2 linked regions of the Neorhizobium galegae bv. orientalis str. HAMBI 540 genome follow. The protein of the gene in region 1 interacts with the protein of each later gene in a pairwise test. Links are inferred from orthologs where the notes say so. Each region holds a gene or a part of one and is shown on either strand. Other genes may lie near its edges.

The links.
Region 2: the proteins of RG540_RS05155 (region 1) and ybgC interact in binary tests that used the Escherichia coli proteins (3 or more experiments, as listed by UniProt). The link is inferred for Neorhizobium galegae bv. orientalis str. HAMBI 540 from one-to-one orthologs.

Annotation. Positions count from the first base shown.
Region 1 is NZ_HG938353.1:1,001,622-1,009,127, forward strand. The notes cover bases 2,373-5,288. They hold RG540_RS05155 (acyl carrier protein), read left to right. Parts: upstream 2,373-3,670; coding sequence 3,671-3,907; downstream 3,908-5,288. Other genes in these bases: fabD (ACP S-malonyltransferase), read left to right, coding at 2,373-2,617; fabG (3-oxoacyl-[acyl-carrier-protein] reductase), read left to right, coding at 2,646-3,383; RG540_RS32290 (hypothetical protein), read right to left, coding at 3,397-3,672; fabF (beta-ketoacyl-ACP synthase II), read left to right, coding at 4,036-5,288. Also shown: RG540_RS05135 (helix-turn-helix domain-containing protein), read right to left, coding at 51-353; RG540_RS05140 (aldo/keto reductase), read right to left, coding at 461-1,504; more of fabD, read left to right, coding at 1,670-2,372; more of fabF, read left to right, coding at 5,289-5,298; endolytic transglycosylase MltG, read left to right, coding at 5,502-6,695; RG540_RS05170 (YicC/YloC family endoribonuclease), read left to right, coding at 6,729-7,506. UniProt on the Escherichia coli protein: Carrier of the growing fatty acid chain in fatty acid biosynthesis.
Region 2 is NZ_HG938353.1:2,976,958-2,984,350, forward strand. The notes cover bases 2,935-5,737. They hold ybgC (tol-pal system-associated acyl-CoA thioesterase), read right to left. Parts: upstream 4,669-5,737; coding sequence 4,201-4,668; downstream 2,935-4,200. Other genes in these bases: tolQ (protein TolQ), read right to left, coding at 2,935-3,162; RG540_RS14755 (lysozyme inhibitor LprI family protein), read left to right, coding at 3,507-4,193; RG540_RS14765 (NAD-dependent epimerase/dehydratase family protein), read left to right, coding at 4,790-5,737. In the rest of the region: Tol-Pal system beta propeller repeat protein TolB, read right to left, coding at 1-629; RG540_RS14740 (hypothetical protein), read right to left, coding at 712-1,944; protein TolR, read right to left, coding at 1,955-2,410; more of tolQ, read right to left, coding at 2,443-2,934; more of RG540_RS14765, read left to right, coding at 5,738-6,010; RG540_RS14770 (glycosyltransferase), read left to right, coding at 6,024-6,836; RG540_RS14775 (NAD-dependent epimerase/dehydratase family protein), read left to right, coding at 6,833-7,393.

The sequences.
Region 1 (7,506 bases):
AGATGGCAAGGGGAAGGTTCGAAATCCGGTCTCCGGCGCTATTCCCGCCCCTAGTCCGGGCTCCACTCGCTGCCTGTGTCTTGGCTTCGGATGATACGGTAGCCGACGCTTTCCAGGAGTTGCTCGGCGTTCAGAAGCATCGCTGCGGTCACGAGGGCTGAATCCCGCACCGCGGCCTCCAGCCTCAGCTGGTCGAGGGCCAGAAGGTGAAGCCTGCGCACCGGCTGGTCGCCTTTTTCCAGCTTCCGCAGCTCGTCCGGCGGCAGATCCAGTTCCGAGGCAAGTTCCTTCTGCGTCAGTTTAAGTTGCTTCCGACGCCGGGCGAACTCTCTTCGGGGCACAACGGATTGCATGGCTTCAGCGCGTCGCTCCGGATATGGAGGGCACTGATTAGCGGTCCTTTTGCGGGCCGGAGCAAGTCGCCTATTGGAGGTAGATGTCCTCCGGCCCTTGGCATTTGCTAGAGCGGCATAGGATACTGTCGGTGGACCTTGGCGATGTCCGCGAAGACTTCGTCCGACAATGTCAGGTCGGCGGCGGCCATGTCGTGCTTCAGCTGTGCCATCGACGTCGCGCCGACGATGATCGATGTCATGAAGGGACGCGACAGGCAGAAGGCGAGTGCCATCTGGGCGAGGTCGAGGCCGTGTTTGGCCGCGACCTCGATATAGGCCTTCACTGCCGGCTCCTGATAGGGCGTCAGGCGGCCGCCGAGGTCCTTGTTGATCGTGGCGCGCGAGCCTTCCGGCCTTGCGCCGTTCTGGTACTTGCCAGTGAGGATGCCGGCGGCGAGCGGCGAATAGGCCATCAGCCCGACATCCTCGTGGTGCGCGACCTCGGCGAGGTCAAGATCGAAGTGGCGATAGAGGAGATTGTATTCGTTCTGCAGCGAGGCGATGCGCGGCAGGGCCTTTTTCTCCGAAAGCCGCAGGTACTTCATCGCGCCCCAGGCGCTTTCGTTGGAAAGGCCGACGGCGCGCAGTTTGCCTTCCTTCACCAGTTCGCCGAGCGTTTCCAGGATCTCGGCGATTTCGGCCGCCGCCTTGTCGCGGTTCTGCTGCGAGACGTCGAAGGTCCAGGAATTGCGGAAATGGAAAGTGCCGCGGTTCGGCCAATGGATCTGGTAGAGGTCGAGATAATCGGTCTGCAGGCGGGTCAGGCTGGCGTCGACCGCCTGGCGGATGGTGGCGGGCTCGATGTCGCGCCCATCGCGGATATGCGGACGGCCGCTGCCGGCGATCTTCGTGGCGAGGACCAGGTCCTTGCGCTTGCCGCTCTTCTTCAGCCACGTGCCGATATATTCCTCGGTGCGGCCGTGGGTGGCGGGACTTACCGGCGTGGTTGGATAGAGCTCCGCGGTATCGAAGAAGTTGATGCCGTTCTCGAAGGCGTGGTCCATCTGCTCATGGGCTTCGGCTTCCGAATTCTGGGTACCCCAGGTCATGGTGCCAAGGCAGATTTCCGACACGGACAGGTCCGTGCGGCCGAGTTTTTTATACTTCATGGAAATGAGATCCCGTTCTCAAAAAGTCGGCGGCACTCTAAGCCGGATTTGATGAAGCGCAAGGGGACAACAGGTTGTAAAAGGCCTCGAAAACCGCGCTGCCCTTGACTCTCCGGGCCGGAATGTGAATGGAGAGGCAAAACATAAGGGAAGGAAATCATCCCCATGAGCACGATCGCATTCACGTTCCCCGGCCAGGGCAGCCAGGCTGTCGGCATGGGCAAGGATCTGGCGGAGGCTTTTCCCGAAGCCCGCGCCGTCTTCGATGAAGTCGACGAGGCGCTCGGCCAGAAGCTCTCCGACATCATGTGGAACGGCCCGGAAGAAACGCTGACGCTGACCGCCAATGCGCAGCCGGCGCTGATGGCGGTCTCGGTCGCAGCGATCCGGGTGATGGAAGCGCGCGGCCTGAAGCTCGCCGACAAGGTTGCCTTCGTGGCCGGCCATTCGCTCGGCGAATATTCGGCGCTGTGTGCCGCCGGCACATTCTCGCTGGCTGACACGGCGCGCCTCCTGCGCATCCGCGGCGATGCCATGCAGTCGGCGGTCCCGGTCGGGCAGGGCGCCATGGCGGCGATCATCGGCCTCGAACATGGCGACGTCGACGCGATCTGCGCTGCGGCCCGCGATGCCGGCGTCTGCCAGATTGCCAACGACAACGGTGGCGGCCAGCTCGTCATCTCCGGCTCCAAGGCGGCTGTCGAGAAGGCAGCCGGGCTTGCGACCGAAAAGGGTGCCAAACGCGCCATCATGCTGCCGGTCTCCGCACCCTTCCACAGCGACCTGATGGCGCCGGCGGCCGACGCCATGCGTCACGCGCTCGACAAGGTGGAGAAGCATAATCCGGTCGTGCCGGTAATCGCCAACGTGCGCGCCGTGCCGGTCTATGACGCCGAAGAGATCGCCAAGCTGCTGGTCACCCAGGTGACGGGCCAAGTCCGCTGGCGCGAGACGGTGGAATGGTTCGGCGCCAACGGCGTGACGACCCTATACGAGATCGGTTCGGGAAAAGTGCTGACCGGCCTTGCCCGTCGTATCGACAAGAATATCTCCGGCATTGCCGTCAACACGCCGGCCGATATCGAAGCCGCGCTCACAGCCATTCTCGGCTGAAACCAAAGACACGCGAAGGAACACGATCATGTTTGATTTGACCGGCCGCAAGGCATTGGTGACGGGCGCAACCGGCGGGCTGGGCGAAGAGATCGCCCGGATGCTGCACAGCCGAGGCGCCACCGTCGGCCTGCACGGCACCCGCGTCGAGAAGCTCGAGGCGCTGGCCTCCGAACTCGGCGAGCGCGTCAAGATCTTCCCGGCAAATCTCTCCGACCGCGCCGAAGTGAAGGCGCTCGGTGAGAAGGCCGAGGTCGAGCTCGAAGGGGTCGACATCCTGGTCAACAATGCCGGCATCACCAAGGACGGCCTGTTCGTGCGCATGAGCGACGACGACTGGGACAACGTCCTGGAAGTCAACCTGACGGCGGTCTTCCGCCTGACCCGCGAACTCACCCATCCGATGATGCGCCGCCGTTATGGCCGCATCATCAACATCACCTCGGTGGTCGGCGTCACCGGCAATCCGGGCCAGACCAATTACTGTGCCTCGAAGGCCGGCATGATCGGCTTCTCGAAGTCGCTCGCCCAGGAAATCGCCACCCGCAACGTGACGGTCAATTGCGTGGCGCCGGGCTTCATCGACAGCGCGATGACCGGCAAGCTCAACGACAAGCAGAAAGAGGCGATCCTCGGCGCCATTCCGATGAAGCGCATGGGTGCCGGATCGGACATCGCGTCCGCGGTCCTTTATCTCGCCTCCAGCGAGGCTGGTTACGTCACCGGCCAGACCCTGCATGTCAACGGCGGCATGGCGATGATCTGATTGAGTGCCGCCTTCAAGAAAACACGTTACAATCGGTTGTTGGCGGCTGTGCAATGGAACAAATTCTGGCTTTGCTGAACAGGGAAACCATGTTAAGCGGGCCATGACTGTGAATGGTCACCCTGATATGCAGGCCGTCATATTGCGTGAGCGCGATAGGATTGGAACCTGAAAAGGGGAGAACGGGTTTGCCCGCATCGGCGCTGAACAAGCGGCGGTCGCAGGTTTTTAACAGGGTGCGGATGCCGATCGGGCATTCGATAAAGACAAAGGTCGAGGAAACCGACATGAGCGATATCGCAGAACGCGTTAAGAAAATTGTTATTGACCACCTCGGCGTCGACGCCGACAAAGTCGTCGAAGGCGCAAGCTTCATCGACGATCTTGGTGCGGACTCGCTCGACACCGTCGAACTGGTCATGGCTTTCGAGGAAGAATTCGGCGTTGAAATCCCCGACGATGCTGCCGATTCCATCCTGACCGTCGGCGACGCTGTGAAGTTCATCGAGAAGGCCCAGGCCTGATCGACCCGACATAGAGGGGATGACGTCGCAAGGCAGATCCCGAAAACGGCCCGCTTGTTCGGGCCGTTTCAGCAATTGGGGCTTGGGCCCTGAAAAATCGAGAAAAATTATAGGGTAGGGCACTGGCGATGAGACGGGTCGTTATCACCGGTACCGGCATGGTATCTCCTCTCGGATGCGGAACGGAAGTCAGCTGGTCGCGCTTGCTGGCCGGCGAAAATTCCGCCCGCGTCGTCACTGAATTCGAGGTCGAAGACCTTCCCGCAAAGATTGCCTGCCGCATTCCTGTCGGCGACGGCTCCGATGGCACGTTCAACGTGGACCAGTGGATGGAGCCGAAGGAACAGCGCAAGGTCGATCCCTTCATCATCTACGGCGTGGCCGCCGCCGAGATGGCGCTCGAAGATGCCGGCTGGCATCCGAAGACCGACGAGGACCAGATCGCCACCGGCGTGCTGATCGGCTCGGGCATCGGTGGCCTCGAAGGCATCGTCGAGGCAGGCTACACCCTGCGCGACAAGGGCCCGCGCCGCATTTCGCCATTCTTCATTCCCGGCCGGCTGATCAATCTTGTCTCCGGCCAGGTATCGATCCGCCACAAACTGCGCGGTCCGAACCACGCGGTCGTCACGGCCTGTTCCACCGGCGCGCACGCCATCGGCGATGCGGCCCGGATGATCGCCTTCGGCGATGCGGAGGTGATGGTCGCCGGCGGTGCGGAATCGCCGATCTGTCGTATTGCGCTGGCCGGCTTCGCTGCCTGCAAGGCGCTTTCGACCCAGCACAACGACGATCCGCAGAAGGCTTCGCGCCCCTATGACCGGGACCGCGACGGTTTCGTTATGGGCGAGGGCGCTGGCATCGTGGTTCTGGAGGAGCTGGAACATGCCAAGGCCCGCGGCGCCAAGATCTATGCGGAGGTGGTCGGCTACGGAATGTCCGGGGACGCCTTCCACATCACCGCGCCTTCGGAAGACGGCGACGGCGCATTCCGCTGCATGACCGCGGCGCTGAAGCGTGCGGGTATTTCGGCGTCGGACGTTGACTACATCAATGCCCACGGCACTTCGACCATGGCTGATACGATCGAGCTCGGCGCAGTCGAGCGCCTGGTCGGCAATGCGGCCTCGAAGATCTCGATGTCGTCGACCAAGTCGGCGATCGGCCATCTTCTCGGTGCTGCCGGTGCGGTCGAGGCGATCTTCTCGGCGCTCGCCATCCGCGACAATATCGCGCCGCCGACGCTCAACCTCGACAATCCCGATGTCGAGACGGCAATCGACCTGGTGCCGCACAAGGCCCGCAAGCGCGAGATCAACGTGGCGCTGTCGAACTCCTTCGGTTTCGGCGGCACCAACGCATCACTCGTGCTGCGCCGCTACGAGGCCTGATCTTTCTGGCTTGATCTCTGGCGCCCGATCTTTGGGGCCGAACTTTTCGGGCATGGATCGTTTCGGCCCCTGAAACATATGCCGGCTGGACTCGCGAGCCGGCTCGTATCATCTTCTGGACCTGTTTTTCGCCGCATTGGTTGGCCAAACAGCGGGTTGCAAGTCTTTGAGTCTGTAGGGGGCGTTAACCCCGGGGGGCGCGGTTGAACGATACGAATCATGTCAGTGAACTGCCGCCCGGCAATGGCAGGGGGCCGATTATTCCGAAATCGCCGAACGAGGCCCTGAAGCCCGAACGTGTTCCGGAACCGCCCCGCCGTTCCAAGAAGGCGCGCAGCCAGGTCGTCATCTTCCTGAATTTCGTGATGACCATGGTCGTCGTTCTCTGCGTGATCGGGATTGCCGGCTTCTACTACATGATCTCGGCCTTCCAGCAGCCGGGCCCGCTCGAAGCCAATACTCATTTCATGGTCCGCCCCGGCAACGGGCTTGCGGAAATCGCCACCAATCTCGAGCGCAACGGCATCATCTCCGATGCGCGCGTCTTCCGCTACGTGACGGCGACCTACCTGCGCAAGGGCGACACGCTGAAGGCCGGCGAATACGAGATCAAGGCGCGCGCCTCCATGAAGGACATCATGGGTGTGCTGGAATCCGGCAAGTCGATCCTCTATTCGGTCGTCATGCCGGAAGGCCTGACGGTGCGTCAGATGATGCTGCGGCTCGCCGAAGATACGGTGCTCGAAGGCGACCTGCCGTCCGAACTGCCGGCCGAGGGAAGCTTGAGGCCCGATACCTACAAGTTCTCGCGCGGCAGCAAGCGTGCCGACATCATCCAGCAGATGCGGGTTGCGCAGCAGAAGATGGTCGACCAGATCTGGGAGCGCCGCGACCCGGACCTGCCGGTCAAGACCAGGGAAGAATTCGTCGTGCTCGCTTCGATCGTCGAGAAGGAGACCGGCAAGGAAGACGAGCGCGCCCATGTGGCCTCCGTCTTCATCAACCGGCTGCAGCGCGGCATGCGCCTGCAATCGGACCCGACGATCGTCTACGGCATCTTCGGCGGCGAGGGGAAACCTTCCGACCGGCCGATCTTCAAGTCGGACCTTGCCAAGCAGACGCCCTACAACACCTACCAGATCAAGGGCCTGCCGCCGACGCCGATCTCCAATCCCGGCCGCGCGGCGCTGCAGGCCGTGGCCAATCCCTGGCGGACCAAGGACCTCTATTTCGTGGCCGACGGCACCGGCGGACATGTGTTCGCCGCGACGCTGGAGGAACACAATGCCAACGTCCGCCGTTGGCGTAGAATGGAATCCGAGCGTGCCGCCAACCCGGAAGTAGTGGACGGCCAGCCGGATGGCGACGAAGCGGAAAAGCCGCCGAAGAGCAACTGACCGCTTCCTTTAAAGCATGATCTGGAGACACCGATGACATTGCAGTCCATGACCGGTTTTGCCCGCAGCGAAGGCACGAGCGGGCGCAACCGTTACGCATGGGAACTGCGCTCGGTGAACGGCAAAGGCCTCGACATGAGGCTGCGTCTGCCGCCCGGCCTCGAACGGCTGGAGCCGGATGTCCGCCGGCTGATCACGGAGAAATTTTCACGCGGCAATCTGCAGGCGACCCTCACCCTCACTGTTGCAGAAACCAAGGTGGAGGCGGTGCTGAACCGCGATGCGCTGGCTGCCGTGCTGGCGCTGCGTGCCGAACTCGGAGATCTCGTCGATCCGTCGCCGCTCAGGCTCGATACGCTGATGGGCATTCGCGGCCTGGTCGACATCCGCGAGGCGGAAGAAGACGAGGAGACGGTCGCGGCACGCGATACCGCGATCCTCACGAGCCTCGATGAGGCGATCGGCCATCTGCAGCGGATGCGCGAAGGCGAGGGGACGGCGCTTGCGGCCGTGCTGAAGAGCCAGGTCGCCCGCATCGCCGAGCTTGCCCAGGTTGTCGAAGCCGATCCTTCCCGCACGCCGGAGGAGATCGCCCGCAAACTCTCCTTCCAGCTCGCAGCGCTTCTCCAGGAGGCGCCGACCCTCGACCGCGACCGGCTGCATGCGGAGGCGGCGTTGCTTGCCACCAAGGCGGACCTACGCGAAGAGATCGACCGACTGAAGGCCCATGTGGCGGCTGCCAACGAACTTATAGACAAGGGCGGCCCGGTCGGCCGGCGGCTTGATTTCCTTGCACAGGAATTTAACCGGG
Region 2 (7,393 bases), 2.0 Mb from region 1 along the record:
GGCGTCAGCACGATATCCTTGGTGTTGGTCAGCATGCGGACGTTGAAGCCGTCCTGGTCCATGATCGCCAGCTGACGCTGGCGGGCGGTCTTCGGCCCGCTTTCGGAGACGAACACGACGCGGGTGTCGAAATAGCCGTTCTCACCGGTGATCTGCTTGTAGATCGCATCGGCGATGATATGCGCGACACGGCGCCAGTTCTCCGGCTGGGTGAAGAACTGCTGGCCGGTCATCTGGCTGCCGGCAAACGTATCCCAGAGCCGGAACTCGGCACGCAGGCGGCCGTCGCCTTCGCGGGTGATACGGCCCGTCACCAGTGCCTGCGCATTGATGACCTTCCAGTCCTCGAAGCGCGGCGCCTTGTTGGGATCGGCGATCTTTTCGATGAAGGCGCTTTTGTTGATCGGCGCGAAAAGCCCGGAGCGCTGCAGGTCCGCTGCGATCACCTGGGAAATCTGTGCGCCGAGTTCGTTGTTCGACAGGAAATCCGTCACCGCGATCGGCAGCGGCTGGATATTACCCTTGTTGATGTTGATCTCGACGACAGCGTTGGCCGGGGTCGCGGCCATCAATGCCGTCAACATCCCCGCGGCCACCATTACGGCGCGGAAAAAAGAACTCTTGATCATTGAAACAAGCCTTTCAGCTTAATACGAGAGTTTCGGGGCAGGTTCCGTTTCATCTGCTTCTGTCGGTTCCATACCTGCCGGCTCACAATGCAAACTCCGACGGATCGAAGTTCAGCACCAAAACATTCCAACCTTTTTCGCCCTCATACTTTGCGGCGGGCAAATTCTTGAGCGGAGCGGATTTCATCAGGGCGCGGCGCGTGCTGCCCTCGACCGCACGCCGGGTTCCCTCAGGACCACCGGTGGCGGTCACTTCCGGCTCGCCGACGATATTGCCGGACTGATCGAGCTGCACCCGAATCTTCACACGGACTTCCGAGACGCCGGTCAGGCCGCCGACCAGCGCCCAGTTGCCCTGGATCTGTCCCTTGACGTTGTCGATCTCGCTGGAGCTCAACGCGGTGCCGATGGTCTTCGTAGCACCGATGCTGGCGACCTCCTTCGAACGCTTGGCGCCGCCACCGGATGCCTCCTGCTTGTTGAGCAGGGCTGCGATCTGGTCGGCGTTGAAATCGCTCGCCATCGAAGACGACGACTTGGCGGTTTCCTGCTGCTTGCCTTCCTTCTTGTCGGAAGGTTTGACGGATGCGGTCGACTTGTTGTCAGTCTTCGCCGTTTCAGTTGCCTTAGCCGCAACCGGCTTCGTCTCGGCCGGCTTTTCAGCCGGCTTCTCGACGGGCTTGGCCTGCTCCTTCGGCGGTTCGGGCTTCGGCGGCTGCGGCCTCGAAGCCGGCGCCGGAACCGATTGCGGCAACTCGCCTGTCTCGGACGTGTTCTCGCTCTGCAAAGGCGCGGGCGTCGGCTTGGCAGCCTCCGGCTTTGGTGGCGTCGGCTCAGGCTTCGGCGGGGTAGGTTCCGGCTTCGGCGGCATGATCTCCGGCTTGGGCTGCGGCAGGGCAGCCATCTCGGTCGGCTTCGGCGCCGTCTCTTCCTTGACGATATCCTTGACCTGGTTCTGTTCAGGCGTCGGGGTCGGCGTCGGCCGTTCCACCGGCTTCGGAGCCGCCGTCGTTTCAGTCGGCTGCGGCTTGGTGGTCGGCGTCGGCGGTGTCTTCAGGTCGACATTGTTCTCGCCGGCGTTCTGGGCGTTGTCGACAATCTTCTGGTTTTTGGTTTCCTTGGGCGAAGGCTTCTGGCTGGGGGGCGCCTTCTTGTCACCCTGCTGGGTCTGGGTGATCGATTCGACCGGGACGATGTCGACGGGAAGCGCTTCCACGTCGGCCACGTCGAAAGACGCGGGCGCGCTCAGCGAAACGAGCGCCAAGCCGAGGACCAGCGAGTGGAGGACCAGCGATGTGCCGAGACTGACCTTCATGGCGCCGCGATCACTTCTCCTGTTCCTGCAGGGTCACGAGGCCGATATTCTTGTACCCGGCAGAAGAGATGCGGGCCATGACCTTCATGACGACGCCGTAGGCCGCGGTCGTATCGCCGCGCACGTAAATGCGCTCGTTATAGCCGGTCGTTGCGATCGCCTGCAGCTTCGGCACGATCTCGTCGAGGCCAATCGGAGTTTCCTGGAGGAAGATTTCGCCTTTCGGATTGACCGAGACGGTAATCGGCTGGGTATCGGCATTCATCGCCTTCGCCTGCGTTTCCGGCAGGTCGATCGGTACGCCGACGGTCATCATCGGTGCCGCCACCATGAAGATGATGAGCAGAACGAGCATGACGTCGACGAGCGGCGTCACGTTGATTTCGCTGATCGCACCGCCGCGACGTCCGCCGCGCCTGCGACGACCGCCACCTGATGCCCTTGCTCCTCCGGCCGACATGCCCATGAGACGTTACTCCTTGAGAGCCCGAAAGGCTTTTACTGCGCCGCCTGGCGCGGCTGCAGCTTCTCGTCGATCTGGCGCGACAGGATGGCGGAGAACTCGTCCGCAAAACCTTCCATGCGGCCCGAGAGCTTGCCGGCATCGGCGATGAACTTGTTGTAGGCGATGACCGCCGGGATAGCGGCGACAAGGCCGATCGCGGTGGCGAGCAGCGCTTCGGCGATACCGGGCGCGACGACCGCGAGATTGGTGGACTTCGAACCGGCGATCGCCTGGAACGACGTCATGATGCCGATGACCGTGCCGAAGAGGCCGATGAACGGGCCGGCCGAGCCGATCGTCGCGAGCGAACCGAGGCGCGCCTCATAGGTTTCCGCCTCGCGCGACATGGTCACGTCCATCGCCCGGTCGATACGCATCTGCAGGCCGATCGGCGACCGCGCACCGCGCTCGAAGCTCTTCTTCCATTCGCGCATGGCGGCGACGAAAATCGCCGCAAGACCGGTATTCGTCCGCTCCGACAGCGTGCGGTAAAGCTCTTCCAGCGACTGGCCGGACCAAAAAACCTGTTCGAACTGGTCGAACTGGCGCTTGGCCTTACCGAAGCTGATATATTTGTCGATCACGATCGCCCAGGTCCAGACCGATGCGCCGATAAGGCCGATCATCACCATCTTGACGACCAGACCGGCCTGCATGAACAGCGACCAGAGGCTCACTTCGCTCGCCGCTGCCGCCAAACCTACGTGTTCCATCTACTATCCCCGAATCCAAACGCCCGGCTTTAGGGACCGGGCGGTTCAAAAGCGCGCTCAGGCGAGTATGTCTTTGATCGCTGGATGCGCTTAGCCCTAACCCCAAGATACCCTGAGCTCCAAGCTTGGCTTCTCGCTTTCAATTTTGGTCAAAGGAAGGCGTGCGTTGCACAAATTCCTCGATGCTCAGTAAGACACCATTATCGTTAACGAATGGTTTAGAGGGGTCTTGCAATTGCCAGTTCGCAGATCACTTCAAGTTGGAACAAGGAAAGTTGGTGACTTGCAACTTAGTTTTTTCTCATTCAGGGAGTAGCACACCTGTGGAAGCGGATTTTTGGGGAATGACCATGTGGCGTGCGGTGACGATAGCCTTGACGATGTTGATCGCCACGTCGGCGCATGCCGGCTCGTTCGATTGCAAGGGCGTCCCCTCGCCCGATGAACGGATAGTCTGCAACGACCCGCTCCTTTCGGCATTGGACACAGTGCTTCCCAGGGTCCAGGAAAAGGCCGAAAAGGACAACAAGGCTGAGACCCGCAAGACGCTGCGTGACTTCACCAGCGACCGCTCAGCCTGCGGCTCCGACCGATCCTGCGTTCTCAGCACCTATATAGCGATCCTTGGGAAACTCGGCGGCGACAACAGCATTCCCGCGGACGTTACCGCCAATATAATCGCGGCAGGGCGGGCCAAACCCTCGCCGACCCTGCCGCAGAAGATCGGCCAATGCGCTGTCACCAACGTGACTGCCGTCCATCCGAGGGTCGGCCAGGATCCCGTCAAGGACGAGGATTACAACTCCGGAACCGGCATCGAATATGCCAACAAAGGCTACCAGGTTTCCTATGCCCGCGAGGAGGCGCTGATCGCCTCCAAGCCCGGCGACAAGGTGACCATGTGCCTGATTTCCACTCCCAAACGCTGCCCGGGAGGCGACGACCGGGGCCGGGAATATTTCGTCACCAACGCACGCACCGGACAGAGCTGGGCAATGGCCGATTCGCAGCATGCCTGCGGCGGCCCGTAGGTCCGGTCTAAACCGGACTGACCTGCCCGGCCGGGCGCCCTAGGAACTTTTCCGCCACGCTCTCCGGCAGCCGGCGCGGACGCCCGTGCCTGTTGATGACGGCGATCACCACCTTTGCGGCGATCAGCAGCGTTTCGCCGCGGCGGATCTCCTGGTTGAGCACCATCTTGGCGCCGCCCGCCTTTTCCGTCACCGTCTGGATGACCAGGATATCGTCCATGCGGGCCGGCTGCTTGAAGTCGATCTCCATACGGTGGACGACGAAGACCAACCCTTCTTCGTCGGCAGAAAGCAGCGCGCTCTGCTCGCAGCCGAGGCAGCGCAGATAGTCGGTGCGGCCGCGCTCCAGGAAGTGCAGATAACGGGCGTGATAGACGAGGCCGGAAAAATCCGTGTCTTCGTAATAGACGCGCTGAGCCAGCCGATGACCGCCTTCCATCAACTCGCCCGATAACAAAAAATTGTATTCCTTCATGGCCTTGCCTTGGAAATTTCCGCTACTCCACTGGATAAGCGCGCAATGCCGCCCCAGTTTTGACGTCCTGTCACATATCCTCCCTATCAGGAAATAAGTCGAAAACCAGCGGAGAGTACCCATGAAGATTGCAGTCCTGGGCGGTGACGGTTTCGTCGGCTGGCCGACATCGCTTCACCTGTCGGACGCCGGCCACGAGATCCACATCCTCGACAACCTCTCCCGCCGCTGGATCGATACGGAGCTCGGTGTCCAGTCGCTGACGCCGATGGACAGCATCCAGGAACGCACCCGCATCTGGCATGCCGAAACCGGCCGCCGCATCCATTTCCACCTGATCGACCTCGCCAAGGATTACGAACTCCTGAAGGGCTGGCTTTCGAAACATCGCCCCGACGCCATCATCCACTTCGCCGAGCAGCGCGCCGCGCCCTATTCGATGAAGAGCGACCGGCACAAGAACTACACCGTCAGCAACAACGTAAACGCCACCCATAACCTTTTGAATGCATTGGTCGAACTCGATCTCGACGCGCATCTGGTGCATCTCGGCACGATGGGCGTCTACGGCTATTCGACGGTCGGCGCGGCGATCCCGGAAGGTTATCTGCCGGTCGGCATCGAAACCGCCGACGGCCGCACCGTTTCGCAGGAAATCCTTTATCCGAGCAATCCCGGCTCGATCTACCACATGACCAAATGCCTCGATCAGCAGCTCTTCCAGTTCTACGCGAAGAACGACGGATTGCGGATCACCGACCTGCACCAGGGCATCGTCTGGGGCACCCACACAGAGCAGACCCGCCGCCATACTCAACTGATCAATAGATTCGACTATGACGGGGATTACGGGACGGTCTTGAATCGTTTTCTCATCCAGGCGGCGATCGGTTACCCGCTCACCGTCCACGGCACCGGCGGCCAGACCCGCGCCTTCATCCACATCCAGGATTCGGTCCGCTGCATCGAGATTGCACTGAACAATCCACCGGCGCGCGGCGGCCGCGTCGAGATCTTCAACCAGATGACCGAAACCCACCGGGTGCGCGATCTTGCCGAGATGATCGCGAAAATGACCGGTTCGAGGATCGCCTGGCTGCCGAACCCGCGCAAGGAAGCGCCGGAAAACGAGCTGGTGGTGAAGAACGAAAAATTCCTCGGCCTTGGCCTCGAGCCGACCACCCTCGGCGAAGGACTGCTCGGAGAGATCGTCGACGTCGCGAAGAAATACGCCTATCGCGTTGATAGATCACGCGTTCCGGCCGTCTCCGCCTGGACGAGAGACATCGCCGCGAAAGTGGAGCATGACCCGGAGGGTGTACGGCTGAAGTCTGTGTCGTGAGGCACCGAGCCTCATGACCAACGCCTTCGTCACCCTCGTCACCAATGCCGATTATGCCATGGGCGCCACTGCGCTGGCCCGATCCATCCGCCGCACCGGCACTGAGGCCGATATCGTCGTCCTCCAGACCGGTGGCGTCGAGGGCTCGGCGCTGGCCCCGCTCGAAACCCTCGGCTGCCGGCTCGTCGAGGTGGAGCATCTGCCACTCTCCGACGCGTTCAACGAACGGCATGCGCGAAAAAACCTGCATGGCGCCGCGCCTTTCACCAAGGGCCGCAAACCGGATTTTCACACGCCGCTCGATAATTTCTGCAAGCTTCGACTCTGGCAGCTCATCGAATACGAAACCTGCGTCTTTATCGATGCCGACGCGCTGATGCTAAAGCCGATCGACCAGCTGTTCGCCTATCCGGAATTTTCCGCCGCCCCGAACGTCTACGAAAACCTTTCGGATTTTCATCGGCTGAATTCCGGCGTCTTCGTCGCCAAACCGTCTGCCGAGACTTTCGCAAACATGCTGACGGCACTCGACCAGCCGAACGCCTTCTGGCGGCGCACCGACCAGACGTTTCTGGAGGCCTTCTTCCCGGATTGGCACGGCCTGCCGGTTTTCATGAACATGCTGCAATATGTCTGGTTCAAAATGCCGGATCTCTGGGACTGGGAAAGCATCGGCGTGCTGCATTACCAGTATGAGAAGCCGTGGGAGAAGGATCACCCGAAGGCCGACCGGCTGCGGCCGCTGATCGACCTCTGGCATGCATTTTACGAGGATCGCGAGATCCCCGCCCTCTCCAGCCTGCCGAAACCGGGAGAAACGCCATGAAGGTGCTGATATCGGGCGGAACGGGCCTGGTCGGCCGCTACATCGTCGAAGGCCTCATCGATGCCGGATATCAGGTGATTGTCGGAGGGCGCAGTCCGCCGGCGCCTGGCTTCTTTTCCAAACCTGTCGAATTCGCACCCCTTTCGCTCGATCCCGCCCTCGACCAGATCGAAGCTTTCGACGAGGCCTATTTCTTCGTCCATGCTGCCTTCGACCATTTGCCCGGAAAATATCGCGGCGGCGAAGGCAATGATCCCGATCGCTTCCGGCGGCTGAACCTCGATGGCACGGTCAAGTTGTTCGAGACCGCCAGGAAGGCCGGCACCCGCCGGGCGGTCTTCCTCTCGAGCAGGGCCGTCTATGACGGGCAACCGGCCGGAACGGCGCTTGACGAAGGTCTCGCTTTGAAGCCCGACAGCCTCTATGGCGAGATCAAACTCTGGACCGAGGGAGCATTGGCGGAGCTTTCGGCCCCCGGCTTTGCGACCTCGTCTCTCCGGCTCACCGGCGTCTACGGCAATCTGCGCCCCACCAAATGGGACATGCTGTTTGCGGAT